DNA from 2 places in the Microbispora sp. H10949 genome. Region 2 is predicted to be linked to the other one. Evidence: riboswitches for the same ligand, from Rfam matches in the RefSeq annotation. Region 2 holds a riboswitch; the other holds the start of a gene.

Region 1 (8,532 bases), on a different contig from region 2:
GCGGGCGTGCCCGCCGGTGTGCCCGGTCTTCGGCAGCGTGCGGTGGATCTCGACCGCGGCGACCAGCATGGCGGTCGCGTCGGCCGGGCGCCGGGCGGGGTCCTTGTCGGTGGCCGCGGTGACGAGCGCGTCGATCTGCGGCGGGATGCCGGGCACGACCGAGGACGGCGCGGGCACGGTCTCGTGCACGTGCCGGTAGGCGATCGACATCGGCGTCTCACCGGCGTACGGCTGGCGTCCGGTGAGCAGTTCGAACAGCATGATCCCGGCGGCGTACACGTCGCTGCGCGCGTCGGCGAGGCCGGTCGTGACCTGCTCCGGCGACATGTAGCCGATCGTGCCGATCATCATGCCGGTCTTGGTCTGGTTGGTGGCCTCGATCGCCCGGGCCAGGCCGAAGTCCACGACCTTCACCCGGCCGTCGTCGGCGAGCAGCACGTTCTCGGGCTTGACGTCCCGGTGGATCAGCCCCGCCTGGTGGGCCGCGCCGAGGGCGGCGAGCACCGGGATGACCATCTCCAGGGCCTCGCGCGCCGGGAGGCGGCCACGCCGTTGCAGGATGTCGCGCAGGGTCTTGCCGGGGACGTACTCCATCGACAGGTAGACGTTCGCCCCGTCGGTGCCCTGGTCGAAGACCTGCACGATGTTCGGGTGCGAGAGGCTCGCCACCGACTTGGCCTCGCCGATGAACCGCTGGACGAACTGCGGGTCCTCGGCCAGTGAACGGTGCATCACCTTGACAGCGACCGTGCGGTCGAGCCGGACGTCCAGAGCCAGGTAGACGGAGGCCATGCCGCCCCGGGCGATCCGGGACTCGACGCGGTAGCGCCCGTCGAGCAGCTGCCCCACGAGCGGATCGGTTAGCGTCGTGTCCACCCGCCCGAGTTTACGGGTGATTTGCCGCCGGGCGTGTTCCCGAATCCCAAACCGAGACCTGACGCGGCCCTTTCCGCACCACCCGGAAAGCCGTTCTCCATCCTAAAACCCGCCTTACCCGGCGTCCGAACCGGAAGGACGCCGGGGCCGGTGCGGTCAGGCGGGGCGAGAGGGGGAGGACGCCTCGGCGTAGCGGCGGCGGGGGATGCGCCCGGCCAGGCGGGCGAGCCGTCCGGCCGTGACCGCCTGCCGCATGGCGGCGGCCATGAGGCCGGGCCGGTGCGCCCGCGTGACGGCGCTGGCGAGCAGCACGGCGTCGCAGCCCAGCTCCATCGCGAGCGCCGCGTCGCTGGCCGTGCCGATCCCGGCGTCGAGGATCACCGGCACCGTGGCGGCCTCGGCGATCAGCTCGATGCTGTGCGGGTTGCGGATGCCGAGGCCCGAGCCGATCGGGGCGCCGAGCGGCATCACCGCCGCGCACCCGGCGTCCTCCAGCCGCCGTGCCAGCGCGGGGTCGTCGCCGATGTACGGCAGCACGACGAAGCCGTCGGCGACCAGCCGTTCCGCCGCGTCGAAGGTCTCGATCGGATCGGGCAGCAGGGTCCGCTCGTCGGCGATGACCTCCAGCTTGACCCAGTTCGTCTCCAGCGCCTCGCGGGCCAGCCGGGCGGTCAGCACGGCCTCGCCGGCCGTGAAGCAGCCGGCCGTGTTCGGCAGCACCTTGATGTTCCTCGCCCGCAGCAGGTCGAGCACCGAGCCGCGGGCGGCCGGGTCCAGCCTGCGCATCGCGACGGTCGTCAGCTCGGTGCCGGACGCCTCCAGAGCCTGGTCGAGCACCTCCAGCGACGGCGCGCCGCCGGTCCCCATGATCAGGCGCGAGGCGAACTTCTCCCCGCCGAGCACGAAGACGTCGCCGGACGCGTCCTGTTCCGTCATTCCTGTCATCCTCCCTGCACCGCGGTGAGCACCTCGACGCCGTCGCCGTCCTCCACCTGGGTGGAGTCCCAGGCACTGCGGCTCACCACCTCGCCGTTGACCGCCACCGCGACGCCGGACGTGAGCGCCGTGAGGATCCGTACGGCGTCGCCCACCGTCGCCCCCTCCGGCAGCTCGGCCGGGTCTCCGTTGATCGTGACCTTCATTCGCGGAATCTCCCTGGGTCGCAGGACAGGGCGGCCTCCGGCACCGCGCCGCCGGTGAGGAGGGCGGCGACGGCCTCGGCGGTGATCGGGGCCAGCAGCACGCCGTTCCGGCCGTGCCCGGTCGCCGCGAGGACGCCGGGGTGGCCGGCGGGGCCGACGAGCGGAAGGTTGTCCGGGGTCCCCGGGCGGAACCCGACGGCCGTCTCGGCCAGTTCGAGCTCGGTGAGGCCGGGCACCAGTTCGCGGGCGTCGCGCAGCAGCTCGTACACCCCGCCGGCGGTGACCCGCGCGTCGTATCCCAGCTCCTCGGAGGTGGCGCCCAAAGTGATCTCTCCGTCGCCCCGGGGGACGAGGTAGGCGGGAGAACCGTGCACCAGCCCCCGTACGCACCGGGTGAGGAACCCCTTGGGACCCCGGAGCCGGAGGATCTGCCCCTTGACCGGCCGTACGGGCAGGCCGGGGAGCAGGGAGGCCGACCACGAGCCGGCGGCCACCACGACCCGGCCGGCCGGGACGGTCCCGCCGGACTCCAGCCGCACCGACGGGGAGCCCCGGCCGGGAAGGACGATCCCGGCGGCGCGCTCGGCCACCAGCGTGCCGCCCGCCTTCTCGAACGCGGTCAGCAGCGCGCGCACGACCCTGCGGGGGTTGACCCAGGCGTCGTCGCGGGCCAGCAGCCCGCCGCGCACCGAGGGGGACAGCATCGGCTCGAAGGAACGGCACTCGCGCCCGGTCAGGCGTTCGACCCGCAGGCCGAGCGTGCGCTCGAAGGCCGCGAGGTCGTCGAGGAAGGCCATGTCGTCCGCGCCGCGGGCGACCTCCAGCGTGCCCTCGGTGCGGTAGTCGAGCTCGGCGCCGGACTCGTCCTCCAGCTCCGCCCGGAACGCCGGCCAGGCAGCCAGCGACGCCAGCCCGAGCCGCAGCAGCGGCTCCTCCGTGTAGGTCACCTCGCTGACCGGCGCGAGCATCCCGGCGGCGGCGTGGGTGGCGCCGCCTCCCGGCGCGGGGTCCACCACGGCCACCGACAGTCCGCGCCGCGCCGTGCGCCAGGCGACGGCGAGGCCCGCCACGCCGCCTCCCACGATCACGACGTCGTGGCCGGGCTCGATTCCGGAGGGCCGTGTGGAGGACACCGCGCTCCCTTCGCCGGCATTACCCGGATCAGGTGGTGGGCGGTCGAGAGCCGTACGCTCTCCTCTCAGCCCGGTCCGCCGGGCTCCCGCGCGTCTTACGCCCAACAGCGTAGTACGTGGCCGATACCGGCGGATCGCCCGGTTCGGCGCCCGCCCGGGCGGGCGTGACGTGGCTCACAACCGGGGCTGCCGGAGATGTGCGCGCTCCTTGCCCAACTCGTTATGGGGAGCCGGTTGGCCAGTCCCCCCGTTGACAATCTATGGTCAAGGCGTGGATCACGTCGTGGTGGTGGGTGCCGGCCTGGCCGGCGTGCGAAGCATCGAGGCGCTGAGGTCCCGGGGGTTCACCGGGCGCATCACGCTCATCGGCGAGGAACACCATCGCCCCTATGACCGCCCGCCGCTGTCGAAGGCGGTGCTGCTCGGCGACGCCGACTCCACCGTGGTCGACTCCGACCTCGACGCCATGGACGTGCGGCTGTGCCTCGGCACGGCCGCCAAGGGCCTGCGGAACGGCGTGCTGGAGACGACCGAGGGCGAGCTGGAGTACGACGGCCTGGTCATCGCCACCGGCGCGGCCCCGATCCGGCTGCGGGGAGAGGGCCACCAGCACGTGCTGCGCACGATCGACGACGCGCTCGCGCTGCGCGAGCTGCTGGTGCCCGGCGCCCGCGTGGCCGTCATCGGCGCCGGCTGGATCGGCGCCGAGGTCGCGACCGCGGCGGCCCGGGCGGGGTGCGCGGTGACGGTGGTGGAGGCGGGGGAGAGCCCGCTCGCCGCCGCGGTCGGCCCCGCGGTCGGCTGCCATACGATCGGCTGGTACGCCCGGGCCGGCGTCGAGCTGCGCCTCGGCGCGATGGTCGGCACGGTGGACGCCGACGGGCTCACGCTCATGTCCGGCGCGCGGGTGCCCGCCGACGTCGTGGTCACCGGCGTCGGGGTGCGCCCCTCCGTCGAATGGCTCAAGGGCTCGGCCGTACGGCTCGACGACGGCGTGGTCGTCGACGAGCACCTGCGCACGTCGCTGCCGAACGTGGTCGCGGTGGGCGACTGCGCCAACTGGTGGTCGCGCAGGTTCGGCACGCGGCTGCGGGTCGAGCACTGGGACACCGCGCTCCAGGCCCCCGACACGGCCGCCGCCACGCTGCTGGGCGAGGAGGCGGTCTACGACCCGGTGCCGTACTTCTGGTCGGAGCAGTTCGACCACATGCTGCAGTTCGCCGGCCACCCGACCGCGGACGACCGGGTGCTGCTGCGCGGCGACCCGCGCGCGGACGGGAAGTGGGCGGTGTGCTGGCTGACCCCCGAGGACCGGCTCGCCGCGGTGTTCACCGTGGACCTGCCACGCGACGTGGTGCAGGGCCGCCGCCTGGTGGAGGGCGGCCGGAGGCTCGACCCCCGGCGGGTGGCCGATCCGGCCGTGCCGCTCCGCGACTGCATTATGACGTAATCGAGGTGTTTCCCGGCGGCTCGCATGTGGTAATGGTGGTTCCGTGACGCTTACTGTTGCGCAGATCGACCGGGAGACCGACCAGCTCGTAGGGGAGTGGCTCCCCCTCTCGCAGGCGGCCGAGAAGCTGGGGCTCAGCATCGGCCGCACCAAGCAACTCCTTAAGGACAAGAAGCTCGTCGGCGCCCGGCGGAGCGGAGGCGGCCAGCCGCAGATCCCGTCGGTGTTCGTCGCCCACGGCGAGGTGCTCAAGGGCCTGCCCGGCACGCTGACCGTCCTGGCCGACGCCGGGTACGACGAGGTGGAGTCGATCCGCTGGCTGTTCACCCCGGACGACTCGCTGCCGGGTGCGCCGATCGACGCGATCGTCAAGGGCCGGCACACCGAGGTCAAGCGCAGGGCCCAGGCGCTGGGCTTCTGACCGTCCGCCGCATGGCATTGTTGGTCGGGTGAACGACACCCGGCGACGGCTCGCGCAGGCCAGGCTCTACCTCTGCACCGACGGCAGGAGGGACCGCGGCGACCTGGAGGACTTCCTCGACGCGGTCCTGGCCGGCGGCGTGGACATCGTCCAGTTGCGGGAGAAGGGCCTGGAGGCCCGCGAGGAGCTGGACCTGCTGGAGGTGTTCCGCGCGGCCTGCGACCGGCACGGCGCGCTGCTGGCGGTGAACGACCGGGCGGACGTCGCGTACGCCGCCCGGCCGGACATCCTGCACCTCGGCCAGGACGACCTCCCGGTCTCCGTGGCCCGGGAGATCCTGGGTCCCGGCGTGCTCGTCGGCAGGTCGACCCACTCGGCGGCCGAGGCGTCGGCCGCCGCGACGGAACCGGGCGTGGACTACTTCTGCTGCGGGCCGGTGTGGCCCACGCCGACCAAGCCGGGCCGCCCGGCGCCCGGTCCCGCGTTGCTGGAGCACGCGGCGGGCCTGGGCTCCGACCGGCCGTGGTTCGGCATCGGCGGCATCGGCCCGGAGAACCTCGACGAGGTGATGGCGCACGGCGTGCGCCGTGTGGTGGTCGTCAGGGCCGTCACCGAGGCAGAGGACCCCGGTGCCGCCGCCTCGGCTCTCAAGGCGCGCCTGTCGGCCGTCCCGCTGTGAGCCGGCCCGCCGCCTGAACGGCGACGCGGGCCGGGCCCGGAGGTCGCCGGGCCCCGGGCGCGCGGAATCGCCCGGCACGGCGACTCGGGTGCCGGCGATCCCGGGCAGGGGCGTCGTCAGGTGCGGCGGGAGGTGGCGGCGACGGCCAGGGCGGCCAGCGCGGCGCGGGCGTCCTCCTCGATCGGCGCCTGTTCGAGGGCGTGCAGCGCCTCGTCCAGATAACGCTTGATCATGTCTTCGCAGTCCGTCAGCGCGCCGGTCTCCTCGATCACCGTGCGCAGCCGCGCGACCCCGTCGGCGTCGAGCCCGGGGTCGCCCAGCAGGGTCCGTACGACATCCTGCTGGGCGGGGGTGGCCCCGGCGAGGGCCCGCGCGATGAGCACGGTCCGCTTGCCCTCGCGCAGGTCGTCCCCGGCGGGCTTGCCGGTCTCTGCCGGGTCGCCGAACACGCCGAGGATGTCGTCGCGGAGCTGGAAGGCGATGCCCACCCGCTGGCCGTACTGCACGCACAGGCGGTCGATCCAGGAGTGCCGGGCCTGGGCGGCGAGGACCAGCCCGAGCCGCAGCGGCTGCTCGACGGAATATTTACCGCTCTTGTAAAGGGCCACCCGCAGGGCGCTGTCGAAGGTGCTCTCGCCCTGCGCCTGCTCCAGCAGGTCGAGGTACTGCCCGCACATCAGCTCGGTGAGCATGTAGTCGTGCAGGGGCTGGGCGGCGGCCATCGCCCGGGGGTCCAGGCCGCTGCCGCGCCACATCTCGCCGGACCACACCAGCAGCAGGTTGCCCAGCAGCACGGCCGAGCCCTCGCCGAACTGCCGCGCCGACCCGTGCCAGCCCGCGTCCGCGTGCAGGCGTTCGAAGCGCCGGTGCGCCGAGGGCATGCCGCGGCGTACGTCGCTCGCGTCCATGACGTCGTCGTGGATCAGCGCGCTGGCCTGGAGCAGCTCCAGCGACGCGGCGGCGAAGTGCAGTCCCGGCTCGTCGCCGCCCCCGGCGGCGCGCCACCCCCAGTGGCAGAAGGCGGGACGCAGCCGCTTGCCACCGGCGAGGAAGTCCTCCGCGGCGGACAGCAGGACGGCCAGATGCGGGTCCTCGAAGTGTGGGCGCTGCCGGTCGAGGAACTCCCGGAGAACGCGGTCCACCTCCGTACGGATGTGGTCGAGCGAGGCGGCGGAAGTGGTCATGCTCAGAGAGTAACCGGGCCAGATCCCGACATCACAGCGCAGATCCCCTCTAAATTGGTCAGCTCGCGCTGTTAGGGCAAAACGTCCGGGTGACCACTACATGCGGCCGGTCCACATGGCAAGACCGCGAGGCCGGGGACCGGCCCGCGCTGTAATCTTTCCCGTATGGCTCTCGGTCTGCCCTCGCGGCTTCCCGATCGCGTCCCGACGGTCCGCGAACTGCTGGCCGCGGGCGAGCGCTCGTTCTCGTTCGAGTTCTTCCCGCCGAAGACCGACGAGGGGGAGCGCCAGCTGTGGCGCGCGATCCGCGAACTGGAGGCGCTGCGGCCGACGTTCGTCTCCGTCACCTACGGCGCCGGCGGCTCGACCCGCGACCGCACCGTGGACATCGTCGAGCGGCTGGCCCACGAGACGACGCTCACGCCCGTCGCCCACTTCACCGCCGTCGACCACTCGATCCGTGAGCTGCGCCACCTCGTCGGCCGGTTCGCCGACGCCGGGGTGCGCAACATCCTCGCCGTACGCGGCGACCCGCGCGGCGGCGACCCGATGGACGAATGGGTCAGGCACCCCGAGGGCGTCCTGTACGCCGAGGACCTGGTGCGGCTGATCCGCCAGGCGGGCGACTTCTGCGTGGGCGTGGCGGCCTTCCCGTACAAGCACCCGAGGTCGGCCACGGTCGAGTCGGACACGAGATACTTCGTGCAGAAGTGCCGGGCCGGCGCCGACTACGCGATCACCCAGATGTTCTTCCGCGCGGAGGACTACCTGCGGCTGCGCGACCGCGTGGCGGCCCAGGGGTGCGACACGCCGATCATCCCGGGCGTCATGCCCGTGACGCAGATGAGCACGATCGCCCGGTCCGAGCAGCTGTCCGGCGCGCCGTTCCCGCCGGAGGTGGCCGAGCGGTTCGCGGCCGTCGCCGACGATCCGGTGGCGGTCCGCCGCCTGGGCATCGAGCACGCCGCCGAGATGTGCCGGACGCTCCTCGACGAGGGCGCCCCCGGCATCCACTTCATCACCTTCAACCGGTCGAGCGCGACCCGCGAGGTGTTCCAGGCGCTGCACGGCGTGCCCGCCGTCGCCGGCTGACCCGCCTGCCCGCGTATCAGTCCTTCGCGAGCGGCGCGGGGCCGGGCAACGGCAGCCGCACCCCCGCGATGACGTACTCCTCGTAGCCGCCCGGGAAGACGAACCGGGTCATCAGGTCGGCGAAGCCCACGTCGCGGTAGAGATGGCGGGCCACCGTGGGGGCGTCGTGCGTGGACAGCACGGCGGTTCGCTCCGGGCGGCCCTCGCACAGCGCGTGGATCATGCGCCGCCCGACGCCTTTGCCCTGGTACCCGGGGCGTACGTGGATCTCGGCGATCTCCAGGGCGTCGCCGAACCACTCGTCGGCCACCACCGGCCCCGCCCGGTCCTGCAGGCCGCCGCGGACGACGTCGTGCCACCACTGGCCGGGGCCGCCGTGGAAGCCGTACGCGAAGCCGGCGATGCCGGGGCCCTGCGGGTCCTCGGCGAGGACGCAGGCGAAGTCGGGATAACCGGCGTGGTTGCGCATGATCGCCATGCGGCCCGCGAGCTGGTCCGACGGCGGCCGCATGGCGTCCGTGTAGATCTCCAGCACGGTGTCCAGCACCGCCCTGA
Region 2 (8,532 bases):
GGGGTGGCCGGGCTCGGGCCCGACCCGCTCGCCGAGGAGTTCACGCCCGACCTGCTCAAGACGATCGTCGGTGGGAGCCGGGCCCAGATCAAGGGGTTGCTGCGCGACCAGAAGGTGATCGCGGGCATCGGCAACGCGTACTCCGACGAGGTGCTGCACGTCGCGCGGATGTCCCCGTTCAAGGTCGCCGGGACGCTGACCGACGGCCAGATCGCCGACCTGCACGACGCGATCGTGAGCACGCTGCGGGACGCGGTCGAGCGGGCCCGCGGCCTGGCGGCCAAGGATCTCAAGTCGGAGAAGAAGTCGGGCCTGCGCGTGCACGGCCGCACGGGCGAGCCCTGCGAGGTGTGCGGCGACACGATCAGGGAGGTGGCGTTCGCCGACTCGTCGCTGCAGTACTGCCCGACCTGCCAGACGGGCGGCAAGCCGCTGGCCGACCGGCGGCTGTCGCGCCTGCTGAAGTAGGCCCGCGAGGAGGGCCGGCCCCGGTGGAGCCGCTCCACCAGGGCCGGTGTCAGGCCCGGAGGAACTCGGCGATCGGCTCGGCCTGGCCGAAGACGGCGTGACCGACCTGGGGGAGCAGGCGGACGGTCGCGTGCGGGACGGACTTACGGACCCGTCGCGCCGTCTGGCGGGAGTCGATCATCGCGTCGCGGTCTCCCGCGATGACGAGGACCGGCATGGCGAGGCCGCGCAACGCGTCGTCGGAGAACACCGGAAGCCTCTCCCTGCGCGGGTTGAAGTGCGTGAACGTCAGGACGACGGCGTCGAGTGCCTGCCGGTCCCGCTCCCCGTCCAGGCCCGCGACGGCCATCGCCGACTCACGCACCCCGCCACCCCCGAACGGGCGGGTCAGCAGGGCCTTGAGGATCCAGCCGACCTTCTGCCGTCCCACGCCGCCGGGGCAGATCAGGGCCAGGCGGGTCACCCGTTCCGGGCGGCGGACGGCGTAGTCCAGGGCCATCCAGCCGCCGAGGGAGGTGGCGACGAACGCGGCGCCGGCGATCCCGAGCCCGTCCAGCACGTCGTCGAGCCAGAGCGCCACGGCGTCGGAGTCCAGGGCAGGGCGCGAGGGCGCGCTCAGGCCCGGTTCGCCGACGAGGTCCACGGCGTACGTGCGGAAGTGGCGGGACCAGGTGGAGACGTCGCCCCGCCACATGGACGCGTTGGCGCCCGAGCCGTGCAGCAGCACGAGAGGCGGCGCGTCGCGGGGGCCGGAGACGAGGACGAACGTCTCGCCCTCGCGAGTCGGCACCCGTACGTGCTCGGCCGGAACCGGCCAGGCGTCCAGCACCCGCCGGTAGTGGTCGAGGATCTCGTGTCGGCCGGCTTCGGATTTGTAGACCATCACTCCTCAAACATACGCCATAAAGGGATGTATAGGGAAGTTTGGGGAGTCTTGTGGTCCTCGTGCGGGCCTTGGGTGGACCACCGTGGGTCACAGCTCCCGGCGCGGGCCCGGGCATGCGTGGTGTGCCGCCAGAATGGGCGCATGACATTGCCGGAAATCGCCCCCGACGCCCTGCCCGAGGGCGCGTACCTGCTGGACGTCCGCGAGGACGAGGAGTGGCGGGCGGGACACGCCCCGGAGGCCGTGCACATCCCGCTCGGCGAGTTGCAGGCGCGGGTGGACGAGGTGCCGCCGGACCGGCCGGTGTACGTCGTCTGCCGGGTCGGCGGACGGTCGGCGCACGCCGCCATGTGGCTCAACCACATCGGCCGGGAGGCCGTCAACGTGGACGGCGGGATGATGTCCTGGGCCGCCGCCGGACGTCCGATGGTGAGCGAAACCGGAGGGAACCCCTACGTCGCGTAGGAAAACGGGGATGTAGGCCCCGCGTAATCAACATGCTGGTCGGCGGCACCCAGCGGATCACCGAGTACGCCAAGAAGGGCTTCGCCGTCGAGCAGCCGTACCCGGATGGCGTCGATGGGGCCTTCCAACGGCTAGTAGCTGCCGGCTTCGTAAGTCGCTTGGTTGGACGTTGAACGAGCGAGTGTTGGCCGGCAGCCTCATCGCGCTCGGTTCGCCATGTCGATCTGCGTAGTCAGCCTATAGGTCGGGTTCAAAATTCACACGCTCCCGACCTGCGGTGAATCGCCCCGCACCACATACGACCTGCGAGAACACTTCCGTTCGTTGCCATTGCCTGCCAACGCTTTTCCCCAAAGCGCCCCGGCCCGCTAGAGACAATCGGCGGGTCGCTCAAGCCTCAGATGGCGGCCCCAAATCCGGGCTTTGCGATAAGGCCCACACCCATCGCTGTCTTTCTGAGCCTCATCGAACGTAACCCAGTACTCCAGTTCTTCGGGGTGTGCGTGCGGATGCTGAATCGGCTCGGGCGCGCCCATGTCGTCGATCGTTCCCAGGAACTCCTCCTGTCATGGCCAGCCCCTGGCGGGGTCGCCTAGGACCGTGATTCGGCTTCCAGGCGGCAACGCGCCGACAGGCCATGTCTGACTCAGAGGGCGACCAAGGATACGCTCGACAGCTTCTCGGTCTCGCGCCTTCGCCGAAGCAGAGCTGGAGTCGGAGGGCACAGGCTCATCCTCTCGCACACCACGGGATCACACGTCGTAGATCTGATCCGTCCTGGCGGCCGACCTGCGGCGACTTCCCACCTCACGCGCTGAGCTGGGCTGTAGGCGTTCATCGCTTCTCATCGTTCCGCGCTGGTTTTCGGGTGCATGTGCCCTGGCTGTCGTGCCCTGGAGTCTTCCGAGACCTGCCCTGCTTACGGGCCGCTACGGGCGCTCGTCGCCTACTGGCGCAGCGCCCCTGACCGTCAGCCGTGCAATGCTGCTCCTGTGGACCGGAGTGCTCTTGCCGATCTGCTGAGTGATGCTGGGGAAGCTGGCGCCGCATGTCGTCGCGCACTGGTCTCCGGAGGAGATTATGAGGTCTGGCCAACACCCGTCTCCACCCGTGACCTCGTCGGTATCTACCGGCGTCGCGAACGCCTGAGTCGTCGGCGTGGCGTCTCGTCTATCGGCTTTGCCGATGCTGTCGTTCGCCTCGATGCCTGCGGTCTTGAAGTTGTTCTGGTCGGCTACGTCAAGAGCGTGACCCCCGCATACCACTTCCAGATCTTCCTATCTGCTGACACTCTGCGCGTGGTCGCATGTCTGGGCATCAGTCAGGAACATAAGGCGCGGTCTGCCGGCCCCGGCTCCTAACCTGTCGTCAGTTGAAGCAGTCGGTCTGTAGGCCAGGTTCTAATTTGGCGTGGCCCCTACCTGCACGGAATCGCCCTAGCCTGCGGCTGGCCTGCAATCAAGCTTCCGTTCGTTGTCATTGCTTGCCAGTGATTTCAGCACCATGTGCCCCCAAAGTGCCCCCGCCCATGGCAAAGCCCACCGGCTGGTGGGAAGATGCCTGACATTACGATCAGCAGAAAGGTCGATGCCGCGTAGACGGCCTGGCCGCGTCCGCGCGGGGCTTCCGCGCCAGCCCCGGATGCAGGACGACGCCACGATTATCCCTGGCCTGTCCTCGGCAGCCCTCGCCGAAGTGCGGCGTATCGAGCGCCGGAAGACGCACCCATGGCCGGGCTCGGTCGGGGCTGCCTTTACGCGTTGGCGGATCTTCGTCCACGAACCGAATCGACGCCTCTGGAACTACGAGAGCGGCGGTTGCACCGAATGGGCCTGCTGCGGAGACCCGTGGCAGGCCCGTGAGTACCTGGAAGCGGTAATGTTGGCGATGTCCTGCCGGCGGGCGCGCGAGCTCCGCAGCTTGGTCGAACCCCTGGATCGACGCTACTAATTCCATGGGCGGGCTCGACCTCGGACGGCTACCTTAGATCATCGAGATCTGATCCGTCCTGCCGACTGACCTGCGACGGCTGCTCCACGCGCGTCGAGCTGCCCTTTCAGCGCTCGCCGGTTCCCATCGTTTCGCATTGCTTTTCGCGTTCATGCGCCCTGACTGTGCCCTGAAGCCTCCCGGTACCTGCCCGCGCTGCTGGCGCATCGGCATGACCGCCTGCTTGCAAACGGGAGCCAGCCACGAGGTAGAGGGCTTCCCGCCCTGCTCGCTAGGTGGTTGCGGCCCGGCCGTGGGTGCCTGTGTGAGGTGGTGTTGCTGTACTTCGCTGCTGCACACAGCAGTTCGCTACCGCTTCTGGATCCGGTACTGCTGCAGCAGCGCGGTGATCTTCTCGCTGTTCTTCTCGCCGTTCAACTCGTTCAGAAGGTCGTCGGGGCATAGCTCGTAGAGGTCACCCCACCAGCGACGGGCCTTGTTGTCCCAGATCCGGTAGCCGCCGGGCACGCCTCTGGCGACGTATCGCCTCCTGCTCACGCGCAGAGAGTAGGCCCTATAGGAGGACGGCACACGCCTGAACGTAGGGTCGCTTCGTTATCAGGCAACAGCGACAGTCGTTAGAACTGGCCTCTTTGGCTCTCCACCTGTGAGGAGAGTCCATCGTCGTCCGCTAGCGTCCGCTGGTGTCCGTGGGCGTTGCCACGCAGTTGGACACGCAGGGCGGATCGGCGGGGAGCTTACTGCGGGTCATCGGGTACGGGAGCGGTGATAATCCCGCCGAGCAGAGCGTCACTCTCGACCATGTCCCGGTGGAACAGGACCCCGGAGAGGCGGCTGGCCAGCGCGAGCGCGAGCGCCACGATCTCGTGCCGGTACCGGGACTTCTCCTGCGGTCCTGAAGGCGTGAGTCCGAGCTCGCGCATTTCTGCGTTCAGGGCGTCGGGCTGGGCTCCCCAGCGTTCCTGGGGCGACTCCAGCCGGAAGGCTGTGCGCAGTTCACCGTCGACCGCATGCGCGAAGTGGTGGGATGCGGCGTAGTCATGCCGCATGACAGAAACCGCCTCGCCTCCCCGGGACAGCTCACGCAACGTCTCCGGCCGGTTGCCTTCCCAACCGCAAGCCTCAAAGGCGATCGTCCACCCGTTCAGGTGGGTCACGACGACCAGGTCGGATTCTCCGTCGGTCTCCTCGACACGCTCCCAGATGTCCTCCCAGTTGTACGGCCGCATGTCCGCCTGGGCGACCCCGAACCTGCGCAGCGTCTCCCGCTCATCGTGGCCGCAGACGAACGTGACCGTGTATATCTCCTCCCAATCGCTCTGCCAGGCGTAATCGTCAGAGGTGGCGGGTGGCATAAGCTTCATACCTTTGGCTCTTCCCTGACCTCTCGATCAGGCTTCCCGAGCAACGAGTGGTAGTCATATCCGAGCTCGTCAAGACGGGTGCGGACCCATTGAGTATGTGCGTCGTCTGCTCCCTGCAGAAGGAGTCTCAGGCTCTCACCAGCCCTTCGCTCCCGTTGCCGCTTGCTGCGCGAGCGAAGACTTCCGGGCAAGTTGTGGCATATATCCGCGATTACTCGTATCTGCTCGTGGTAATCCTCCGGGCCGTCAATCCACCCCAGGAGCGTCGGATCGCGACGGTAACTCATGGTGCGGATCTCTATGAATGCCAAGCTCATCAGACCTATGACGGCCTCCTGCGCGGACATTCGCATTCGAACCACCGGGTTCTCCCACGTTCGTGCGGACCCGCACATTATCCGCTGGCCTGATCTCTCGTCTGCCGTCGACCCATCGCGAAGCGACAGCGGGCCGGGGACGGAGGGTCAAGCCCTGCCTCGCGTGTACCTGCTCCCGGTGAGCTTCCTCGCCCGCTGGTTGTCCCGGCCGCACGGCTGGGCTTGACCTGGAGGAGCCGGGCTTTGCCTCGACTGCCGACGGGGCTGGCGCACGGTTCCCTCGCACAAAGCAGTACGACGACGGACGGTAGTAGTGGGACGGACGTGATGTGTCTCACTGTGGTCAGAGTTCCTCTGATGAGGCAGGATGAGGGCGCCAACTGCATAGGAAGTCGCGGGAGCTCGGGGCACCGGGCTGAGAGGGCAGCTAAGCCGCTGCCGACCGCCTGAACCTGTCCGGATAATGCCGGCGTAGGGAGCGTGTGATGACCGCCGTCGTCGACGACGCGCATGCGGAGGTTCCGCTCACCCTGGACGAGGAGGTCCCGAAGACCCTCGGGCTGCTCGACCAGGGGGCGTTCTGGGCCAACCTTGGCGTCAGCCTCCTCGGCTTCTCGGGGGCGCTGTTCCTGCTCGATCCCCTGGGCGGCAGGCCCCTGACGTTCACCGCCGCGGTGCTGGCCGCCGTGGTCGGCAGCCTCGTGGGCACGGCGATGGTCGGCCTCGCGGCGATCCCCGGCGCCCGGACCGGCCGGCCCGCCATGGTGCTGCTGCGCGGCCTGTTCGGGGCCCGCCTGTCGTACGTCCCGACCGTGCTGAACATCGTGCAGATGCTCGGCTGGGGCGCGTTCGAGCTGTGGGTCATCGCGCAGGGCGCGCAGGCGCTGTCGGGGACGGCGGTGCCGTACGCGGTGTGGGCGGTCGCGGCGGGCGCGCTGACGATCGCGCTGACGATCCGGCCGCTCGGCGCGCTGCGCCTGCTGCGCCGCTACGTCACCGCGGGCGTCGTGGTCGCGATGATCTGGCTGTCGGTCGCCCTCTTCACCCGCGGACCCTCCGTGGGCGGCGGCTCCTGGGACGCCTTCGCCCCGGCCGTCGACTACGTGATCGCGCTGTCGGTGTCGTGGGTGCCGATGGCCGCCGACTACGCGCGGCACTCGCGGTCGAGCGGCGCGGCGTTCACCGGGGTGGTGGCCGGTTACACGATCGCGCAGGTCGCCTGCCTGGCCCTCGGCATCGCCGCGCTGGCGCTGGTGGGCAACGACCCCGACAAGGTGTGGGACCCGTTCGTGGCCGCCCCGCTCGGGCTCCTGTTCTTCGGCGTCCTGGTGGTGCGCGAGGCCGACCAGTCGTTCGCGAACGTCTACTCGACGACCGTGTCGATCCAGAACCTCGCGCCGCGCTGGGACCGCCGGGTGATCTCGGTCGTGATCGGCGTGCTCACCACGCTGATCGCGCTGCTCGCCGACGTGAACTCCTACGGCGCGTTCCTCACCGTGATCGGGGCGGTCTTCGTGCCGATGTTCGCGGTCCTCGTGGTCGACTACTTCCTGCTCGGCGGGGCCGCCCGGTGGAACACGGCCGAGGACGCCCCTTCGCGGTGGCCGATGGTTGTGCCGTGGGTCCTCGGGTTCGCGGCGTACTGGATCGTGACGGTCACCCCGACCGTGGCCTGGTGGGACGGTCTCTGGGCCGACGTTCGCGACGCCGTGGGGTTCGTCCACCAGCCGTGGATGAACGCGGCGCTCGCCGCGTTCCTGGTCGCAGCGCTGGCGACGGCGGCGCTGTCCGTGCCCGGCCGGCTCGCCCGGCGCCGGGCCTGATCGCACGGGGTCTGACAGCACGGGCGCCTGAGCCCGTACGGCCGATCAGGGCAGCGCGCCCTCCAGGCGGAGCAGATGCTCCTTGGCCGCCTTGCCGCCCGCGTACCCGCCGAGCGAGCCCGGGCCCTCCACCGCGCGATGGCAGGGCATGAGGAGGCAGAGCGGGTTGCCGGACAGGGCGCCGGCCACCGCGCGCGGCGCCTGGGGCCGCCCGATCCGCTCGGCCATCTCCTGGTAGGTGGTCACGCTCCCGTACGGCACGCCCTGCATCAGCTGGATCACGGTGCGGGAGAAGCCGGTGACCAGGCGCGGGTCCACGGAGAGCGAGAAGGTGCGCAGCCTGCCGGTGAAGTACGCGTCGAGCTCACGGCGCAGGGGATCGAGGCGGCGCGGGTCGGGCCCGATGAACGAGCCGACGGCGCGGGTCACCCGGGCGAAGACCGCGTGCTCGTCCTCGTAGGTGCAGGCGAGCACGCCGCGCGCGGTCACCGCGAGGACCAGGCGGCCGACCGGCGTGTCCGTGGTGCCGAACGCCACCTCGGGCGGGGCCAGGCCGACGTAGCCCGGCGTGGTCACGCGGAGCAGGGCTTCGAGGTCCTCGGTGGACATGGGCGCCCAACTTTCTGTTCATCGCGTGGAGGCAGCGTATCGGAGCGTTCGTGAGGCGCTGGAGAACGCCGCCGGGCCGGCCGGGTTCACCGGGCTGACCAGGGCGGGCGATGCGGAGGATCTTCACTCCGGCGGGACGGTCCGGAGCGTGGCGTCGCGATTTGGCGACTGATCTATTGTCCAATGTGCACAAGCTGTGATCCGGGGCACGGTTTCCCGGCTGATACGACGGGGCATTTCGGTCGTACTGGGCTGTGCAAGGGGAAACGTTGTGCAAGGGGAGTCGGGGGAATCGGGGAGGTGAGTGCGTCGAGCGTCGTGATGCTGCCGTACGCACCGTCGAGCGTCGCCGTCGCACGTCAGCGCCTTAGCGCCGAACTACAGGGGGCGGGGCTGCTCGCGACCGCCGTCGACGACGTGGTGCTCATCTTGAGTGAACTGCTCAGCAACGCGCTGCGGCACGCCCACCCTCTCCCGTCCGGACAGCTCAGGGTGGCCTGGTACTGCTCGGACGCCCAGGTCGAGGTGGCCGTGAGCGACGGCGGCGCCTACACCGAGCCGCGGGCGGGCCGTCCGACGCTGTCGTCACTGGGCGGCCGGGGGCTGGGCATCGTGGAGTATCTCGCCGAGCGCTGGGGGGTCCGGCACGA

The links. Region 2 has a riboswitch for thiamine pyrophosphate ahead of HHX40_RS20475 (purine-cytosine permease family protein). Riboswitches for the same ligand answer to the same signal wherever they lie in the genome.
Region 1: another riboswitch for thiamine pyrophosphate. It lies ahead of thiO (glycine oxidase ThiO); the one in region 2 lies ahead of HHX40_RS20475 (purine-cytosine permease family protein).

What each region holds. Positions count from the first base shown of each region.
Region 1 covers NZ_JABBWZ010000001.1:296,805-305,336, reverse strand. Annotated here, with positions in the region: gene pknB (Stk1 family PASTA domain-containing Ser/Thr kinase) at 1-876, opposite strand, end outside; gene HHX40_RS01365 (thiazole synthase) at 1,033-1,821, opposite strand; gene thiS (sulfur carrier protein ThiS) at 1,818-2,018, opposite strand; gene thiO (glycine oxidase ThiO) at 2,015-3,151, opposite strand; TPP riboswitch at 3,140-3,251, opposite strand; gene HHX40_RS01350 (NAD(P)/FAD-dependent oxidoreductase) at 3,423-4,601, shown strand; gene HHX40_RS01345 (Rv2175c family DNA-binding protein) at 4,645-5,022, shown strand; gene thiE (thiamine phosphate synthase) at 5,051-5,701, shown strand; gene HHX40_RS01335 (polyprenyl synthetase family protein) at 5,818-6,885, opposite strand; gene metF (methylenetetrahydrofolate reductase [NAD(P)H]) at 7,051-7,977, shown strand; gene HHX40_RS01325 (GNAT family N-acetyltransferase) at 7,994-8,532, opposite strand, start outside.
Region 2 covers NZ_JABBWZ010000007.1:246,190-254,721, forward strand. Annotated here, with positions in the region: gene HHX40_RS20450 (Fpg/Nei family DNA glycosylase) at 1-468, shown strand, start outside; gene HHX40_RS20455 (alpha/beta fold hydrolase) at 518-1,351, opposite strand; gene HHX40_RS20460 (rhodanese-like domain-containing protein) at 1,496-1,819, shown strand; gene HHX40_RS35820 (hypothetical protein) at 2,812-3,180, shown strand; gene HHX40_RS20465 (hypothetical protein) at 4,118-4,306, opposite strand; gene HHX40_RS20470 (DUF6461 domain-containing protein) at 4,507-5,133, opposite strand; TPP riboswitch at 5,835-5,945, shown strand; gene HHX40_RS20475 (purine-cytosine permease family protein) at 5,936-7,273, shown strand; gene HHX40_RS20480 (methylated-DNA--[protein]-cysteine S-methyltransferase) at 7,319-7,882, opposite strand; gene HHX40_RS20485 (ATP-binding protein) at 8,183-8,532, shown strand, end outside.